2 regions of the Lysinibacillus sp. FSL K6-1151 genome follow, and region 1 is predicted to be linked to the other one. Evidence: riboswitches for the same ligand, from Rfam matches in the RefSeq annotation. Region 1 holds a riboswitch; the other holds the start of a gene.
What was found. Region 1 has a riboswitch for FMN ahead of ribE (riboflavin synthase). Riboswitches for the same ligand answer to the same signal wherever they lie in the genome.
Positions count from the first base shown of each region.

Region 2: it holds a riboswitch for FMN, as region 1 does, so the genes downstream of both, MHI04_RS06075 (ECF transporter S component) here and ribE (riboflavin synthase) in region 1, are expected to answer to the same signal.

Region 1 is NZ_CP152040.1:1,597,341-1,601,304, reverse strand. Features, by position in the region: gene MHI04_RS07575 (spore germination protein) at 1-71, opposite strand, end outside; gene ribE (6,7-dimethyl-8-ribityllumazine synthase) at 206-673, opposite strand; partial or broken gene ribB (3,4-dihydroxy-2-butanone-4-phosphate synthase) at 728-1,318, opposite strand; gene ribE (riboflavin synthase) at 1,343-1,981, opposite strand; FMN riboswitch at 2,211-2,336, opposite strand; FMN riboswitch at 2,453-2,578, opposite strand; gene MHI04_RS07555 (YibE/F family protein) at 2,942-3,964, shown strand, end outside.
Region 2 is NZ_CP152040.1:1,288,080-1,292,043, reverse strand. Features, by position in the region: gene MHI04_RS06080 (sodium-dependent transporter) at 1-1,195, opposite strand, end outside; gene MHI04_RS06075 (ECF transporter S component) at 1,381-1,968, opposite strand; FMN riboswitch at 2,188-2,375, opposite strand; gene MHI04_RS06070 (RNA polymerase subunit sigma) at 2,533-3,813, opposite strand; gene sigX (RNA polymerase sigma factor SigX) at 3,810-3,964, opposite strand, start outside.

The sequences.
Region 1 (3,964 bases):
TGTTGAAAAATCACATCAGCAGAGCGTTGAAATAGTGATTTCAACATTTTCAAATTGATCATTTGTTCCATTGATGAAATACTTCTCATCTCCTACTGAGCCATCTCCAGATTAGTACATTTATGAAAAACGATTACCTTCAATAAATACACTTAAGCATATTTTTCCCATGGATGTGCAAAATATTCAAAGAAACATTTGGTCATTATCCAATCATTTTCTTTAGATTAGCCATCTCAATGGCAGACATGGCAGCATCGTATCCTTTATTACCAGATTTTGTACCAGCACGTTCAATCGCCTGCTCAATATTTTCCGTCGTCACAATACCGAAAATAACAGGTACATTGGTTGATAACGATACATTGGCAATACCTTTTGCTGACTCATTACAAACATAATCATAGTGTGTTGTGGAGCCGCGAATAACCGTACCTAAACCAATAATGGCATCATAGTTCTTTGTTTCTGCTAGTTGTTTCGCAATAAAAGGAACTTCAAAAGCTCCTGGAACCCAAGCAACATCAATAGACGCTTCATCAACACCATGTCGTGTTAAGCCGTCCATTGCACCGTCCAATAATTTGCTTGTGATGAATTCATTAAATCGACCTACCACAACTGCAATTTTTAAACCCGTTCCAATTAATTGTGCTTCAAATGTTTGACCCATTGTTCTTTCTCCTTTTTAAATAGAAATTTTATTTTCAGTTGTCAGCAATTGACTGCGGTAAGCTACAAGTGCCTCTATTGATATCATTTTCAAGTCATGCTGTGCTGCGTACTTTATCAATTCCTCAAAGCGTAGCATATGACCATCATCGCCCATGATCTCGCAAATAACACCCACTGGCACGCTATGACAAAGCTTCGCCAAATCGACAGTCGCCTCCGTATGCCCTCTTCGCTCTAAAACACCATTATCTTTCGCAATGAGCGGAAAAACATGACCAGGTCGACGAAACTCAATCGGCTTTGCTTGCTTTTCAATCATTTTTTGTATCGTAAATGCTCGTTCATAGGCACTAATTCCTGTCGTTGTATCCTCATGGTCGATACTTACGGTAAACGCTGTTTGGTGATTATCCGTATTGTGCTGAACCATCGGATGTAAATCTAGCTGTTGTGCAAGCTGCTGTGAAATCGGTGTACAAATTAATCCTCTACCATAGGTTGCCATAAAGTTTATAGTTGCTGGTGTCATGAATTCAGCGAGTGCCAGAAGATCTCCTTCATTTTCCCGATCCTCGTCATCAACCACTACAATCATTTTGCCTTGCTTTAAATCCTCAATGGCCTCTTCAATTGCATATAGCACTTTTGTCATCTCCTCGTTCAGTTGTTAAAAACCATGTTGCGCTAAGTAATCTCTCGTAATGGTTGGTGTTGCTTGCCCTTTTTTCAGGTGCTGTAAAATATATTTACCAACTAAATCTGTTTCGATATTCACAATCGCTCCAGCCTTCTTCATGCCTAATACGGTTTCTTTGTACGTATGGGGAATTAGTGAAATCGTGACACTGTTCGTGTCAACATGGAAAAGGGTTAAGCTTGTGCCATCAATCGTAATAGAACCCTTTGGAATGCAAAATTTGGTTAGTTCCTCTGACAATTCGATATCGATATAGACTGCGTTGGCTACTGGACGTTTGCGCAAAATTTTACCGACCCCATCCACATGCCCAGCAACAAAATGACCGCCAAATCGCCCATTAGCAGGCATGGCACGCTCTAAATTCACGGAATCCCCTACCACGAGCTGCTGTAAATTGGTTGCGTTGACTGTTTCAGGCATCACATCCATCGTAAGCGTCTGTTCCGTAAAATATGTCACCGTTAAACAAACACCATTAACCGCGATACTGTCTCCAAGCTTGACATCTTCTGCTATCTTGGCTGATTGAACTGTTATTTTCATACTGTCCCTATCGCTTTGCATGGCTTTTAAAATGCCAATATCCTCTACAAGCCCTGTAAACATTCCATCACCTACTTTTCATTGATTTAGGCTTCTATCCTTCACTTTTGAAGTCTTATCCATCAGTTTCGAAGGTCTATCCGTCACTTCTCTAGTTTTATCCGTCTCCTCCTTCTCTAGCTCTAGCTATCGATAAAAAACAAAAACCCCTTTCAGCAAAGGGGTTTGGGAGTATAAGACATCAACAAATAAGCCTAATTGAAAACTATTTTTTCCATAGACTATCATCTCATTTGTTCTTCTCCCATCCAGACTATAACTGTCGGTTTTGGATTTGCACCAAATCAGCTTGCGCTCACGGACTTTGAATTACTTCATCACCGCCGATTGGGAATTTCACCCTACCCCGAAGAACATCTTCTATTCGATTGGCACTAAATAAAAAAACTTCCCAACAAGCTTGTGGGAAGTAGTGTAATAAATGCATAGGAAAATAAACCTTCTAAATTACAATCAATTTAAAAAGCTCGCATTTTTACCCTTCTCCCATCCAGACTATAACTGTCGGTTTTGGATTTGCACCAAATCAGCTTGCGCTCACGGACTTTGAATTACTTCATCACCGCCGATCGGGAATTTCACCCTACCCTGAAGGATTTTTTATTTAGCTAATCTTACGATAACACTATTTTATTCTATTATCCATCCTTCTTTTTAAAAATTTTTCAAAAAGAATTATAGCAGATCAACAATGCATCCAGGTTTTTCGCGTTTGTGACGTCCGCCTGAGGCATTGAGGCAACATGCAATATTATTGCCACAGGAGGCGGCGTTTTTTGATGGTGTTATCAGGTGTTTAATCACTCGTCAGCAAGGGAGTCTTCAGCTTAATATAACAATGACTTGATAAATGTAAACGAAATCATTAAACTGATAACATTTAAACTGTGCATGGAACTTCCCTTTCACTAAAACGTTCCTTTACAAGTGACAATTCAGTCCAGCACTTTGGAGGTCATTTACTTGCTATTTTTTAAAAACATCCCATTGAAGCAAGGTATTTTCTATGCCTTATTAATGCTCTGCTGCGTGCTTTCGATTGTGTTCGTTCATCATAATGAATCATTTTATGATCGACCGATTGCTGAGGTGATAAAAGCTGATGTAGCAGAATCAGAACCAATGACAGATATGTATGATAATGATGATTATTTATTTACACAGCATATTACAGCCGTGATACAAAATGGACCACATAAAGGGCAATCCATCCATTTGACGAATGACTATTCCGCCTCTGGAGCTTTCGATCAAGAATACCGAGTGGGCAATGAAATCTTTGTCTCCATAGATAATCACGCATCACAGTCAGGGCTAACTGGGACCATTCTCGATTTAAAACGAGATCAAACCCTTCTCATGATTGCGTGGATTTTTATTTTTGTCTTACTCCTTATAGGAAAAAGACAAGGCTTGTTTTCCATCATTAGTTTAATTGTTAATGCATTGATTTTATCATTCGCGTTAGATTTATATGTGAAACATGGTAACCTGAGCTTGTTAGTCATCAGTGGTATTTGCGCTCTTCTATTTACGATCATTTCGTTGTTACTGATTAGCGGCTTGAACACGAAAACGTATGCAGCTATTGTGTCTACACTTTTAGGAACCGTTATGGCACTCATCATTAGCTCTGTCGTGATGTGGTTAACTGGTGAAAACGGTCTTCGCTATGAAGAAATGCAATTTTTAACACGCCCCTATCGTACAGTCTTTATGGCTGGCTTATTTATTGGCTCACTTGGGGCTGTCATGGATGTCTCTATTACGATGGCTTCTTCAATCTTTGCTTTATATGAACAAGACCCTACTATTTCTGTGAAGGCACTTAAATCTTCAGGGCATGAAATCGGGAAAGATATTATGGGCACCATTACGAGTATTTTGTTCTTTGCCTACCTTTGCGGCTCCATACCGATGGTTATTCTCTATTTGAAAAATTCTTCTACTTTAGGACTCACGCTGTCCTTGAATCTTTCTTTAGAA
Region 2 (3,964 bases), 310 kb from region 1:
CAATAAAAATAGCAATGAATAAATTTCCTAATGGCAGCATTATATTCGACACTAAAAAATCAGTGGCATCAAAAATACTTTTCTCAAAAATGGTTACATCTGATAAAACACTAGAAGAAAGTGCCGCTGGAATAGCCGCAATCAATACGACTACACCAAGTAAAAGCGTCCACATCGGACGAGATTTCTGACTATGTTCCATAAATGCCGCTACGATAATCTCATATAAACTAAATGATGACGTTAATGTAGCAAATAAAAATAGCAATAAAAACATCGCTAAAAATAATTCTCCAAACGGCATTTGACTAAAAGCTGTCGGCAGCACCATGAACAACAAGCCCGGTCCCGCGGCTGGCTCTAAATCAAAGGCAAACACAACAGGGAAGATTGCTAAACCCGCTAAAAATGATACAAGCACGGTTAAGAGCACAACAGAACCTGCTGAATTTGGAAGGCTGACATCTTTTTTTAGATAGGAACTATATGTAACAAGACAAGAAAATCCTACAGCTAATCCAAAGAATGATTGTCCTAACGCTTCTAATAATGCCCTACCAGTAATATTTGAGAAATCAGGCCATAAGAAGAATTTCACTCCCTCCATTGCGCCATCTAATGTGACAGCACGCACAACCAGAACAATGAACATCACAAAGAGTAACGGCATCATCCATTTATTCGCCTTTTCAATACCATTTTGTACACCTAATGAAATAACGAGTACGTTAGCTAATGTAAACAAAGCTAAACCTACTAGCGTAATCCAAGGTGTACCTATAATTTTTCCAAATAGTGCAGCTGGATCAATCGCAGGATCTATCACAGCACCAGCGACGCCTAGCCCGCTGTAAATAAAAATCCAACCTCCAACAACACTATAAAATGTTAATAATAAAAAACAACCTAGCACACCCATTCGGCCAATCCAAGCCCATCCTGGTTTTGTCGGAGCAACCTTTTTATACGCGGTTACCGCCTCCGATTGTGTACCACGCCCTAAAACATACTCGGACAATAGCATTGGCAACCCTATTAATAACGTAAATAACACAAAGATTAGGAAGAATGCACCTCCACCACTTTGCCCCGTTACATACGGTAGCTTCCAAATTGCTCCTAGTCCAATCGCAGCACCCGCTGATGCTAAAATAAATCCTAATTTACTAGACCACTGTCCCTTTTTTTCACTCATCTCTTCAAACTCCTCAAACTTTCTAAACTCCCCTCTATTCTACATGAAAATGTGTTCTTCGACTAGATTATAATAATAAAGCACTAGAGCACGAGCATTTTCTACTACTTTTTTCTAATTTTATTCGTCCCATCACTTCTTCCCACAAAAAAACCTCGAGCTAACTACTCGAGGTTTATGGTCCATTATTTTGCTATATACATAGAGCGCTGGCGGTCGATCCATTTGCGCATTGTAGTAAATAAAAACGCCATAATAGCTGTTAATAAAATACCTTTTACAATATTAAATGGTAAAATTCCAGCGACGATCATTTTATAAAGGGAGTCACCTACAACAGGTTCCATACCAAGGAAATATGTGTACATCGGTAAAAATATAACATAGTTCAAAACGCTCATTCCTACTGCCATCACGACTGTTCCTGTCGCTAAACCTCCAACAAGACCAGCAGTCGTTTTAAAACGATTAAAAATAAAGCTAACTGGCAAAATAAATAAAATGCCTGTTGTAAAGTTGGCAATATGCCCTACTGGCACACCTGTTGGCGTACCCGAGAAAATCCAATCCAACACATTTTTAAATAATTCTACTAAAATACCAGCTACAGGTCCCATTGTGATGGCCGCTATTAATGCAGGCATATCACTAAAGTCCACTTCCAAAAATGCTGGGAACGGCGGTATTGGGAAATTAAAAAGCATTAATAAAAACGAAATACTGCTCAGCATACCAATCGTAATAAACGATTGAAGTTTAACATTTTTCTTCATAGAAAACTCTCTCCTCTTTGCTGATTCAATCTCGCAAGAAGAAAGGTGACGATCTTTCAATTGTTAGCATGAAAAAACCCTTATGCATTAAAAAGCACAAGGGAGAAAGGCATGACGAATAAGCGTCAATCTAAACTATTTTTTGAGCACTATTTTAAAAGCCATACAAAAAAAGCGCTCGGTCATAGTTCATTTCATAACAATGAATGACGATCGTACCTCCATCTTCTCCCATCCAGACTGTAACTGTCGGCCTTGGAATTTCACCAAGTCAGCCATGCAAATAAATTTGCACAGGTCGCGGGCTAAAGAGTTTTGCCTAAACCATTCGAGTTAATGAATAAACATTAACGGTTTAGCACTCTATTACCGCCGGTCGGGATTTTCACCCTGCCCCGAAGATGAATCACTATTATTTTATACTACAGTTTTACTATAAAGAATTATCAACAAAAAGTAAATAGTTCTGCTCAAAAAACCTATTAGACTTGTATGCATTGTAAAAAAAAATGGAGCATCCTCACCGAACAGGAATGCTCCATTTCTTATTGTTATTTTCTTTGACTAAGGCATATATTGCTTATTTGGCCCTACAGGCTTTGGTAAAAACATTTTTAAATCAAAGCCCTCCCAGCTTTCTTGGACAACATTATTTAGGCGTAATTGTTGGTCAAAGCTAGCAGCCGTTAACATCATGGCCTCAATCAGTTGTGTGGCACGAATCGGTTCCATTGATGTTAAATCAAGCGGGAGATCAAATGTAACGACTACGCCCTCTGCTTCCTCTGTGACCGTATATGATACGTTTTCAGGAACAACCGACACATAGACATCATCATTTTTATTTTTCATCAGTGTGAGCGCCTCTGTGACATTTGCAAATGTTTGACGGAAATCTGGTGATAAATATTCTGCACCTGTACCATCTTGATATATATAATAATTATAATGCTTGGCGTTCGTTAATGACATAGGTGGACTTGGCTCACCTTCTTGAGAAAACTCATAAGGTGTTCCATCTTCATTTTGAATCTCAACTTCTGTATATTCAGAATCAGAGAATGTATCCTCCAAAGTTCCTTTGTACTCATTGACAGTAGCAGAAGCAACATCATAGCTATTGTCCTTTGGCAACACATGGACAAGCTTATCGTCCTTCTCCTTCAGCTCACCTTTGTAAGGATGGTAATCAGTAAATCCTTTAGCTTTCTCATCTATTTGAGGCGCGTATTTTTCATACATCTGTAAAGTAGAAGGTTTTTCTGTTCCAAAATCCGTTGCTACTCGCTCATTTGGTATCACATACGTCATTGGTACACTTTCCGCATCTCGCCCTGCTAAGCCAATACGGAAAACGACAGCATCTTTCACATCTTCCTCATAGACAGATGACCGTAAAGATAACATGCGCTCATGCTCTGCTACGATAGGAGATTGGAGTGCTTCGTCTTGCGTAGCAGCCTCCTTTGGAGAAAGATCTTCCTGTAAAGTAGAATAGGTAGCCGTATCGGCAGTACTAGCTTGATCTTTATGTCCAACATCATTATTCATGACCATTGAGCCTACAAGTATCGTTAACGCAAAAACTGCTGCAATGCTCATAAAAATTGGCATTTTACGAAGCTTAGATCGTGTTGTTCGTTCTTCTCGGATGGAGGAATTGCTTTGCTTTTGTTCATCCTCTTTTGGTTGTTGTATCGCTTCTTGAAGGTAACTGTTATCCTGCAAGCGAGCATCTGCCATTAACCGATTTAATATGTCCTCTTTTGAACGGTGGTCAGAAAGCTTAGGGGCATTGTTCAATACATGTTCAAGCTGCTCATCATCAAATGGCTTATGCGTCATTGCCGTTTCGCCTCCTGTTCTCTAATCGGCTGTAGCTGTTGCCTTAAAAATTTTATGGCTCGATGCTGGGTCGTTTTTACCTTAGCTTCTGTCCAATCTAATATTTGAGCAGTTTCTGCAATCGATAAATCCTGAAAATAGCGCATAATAA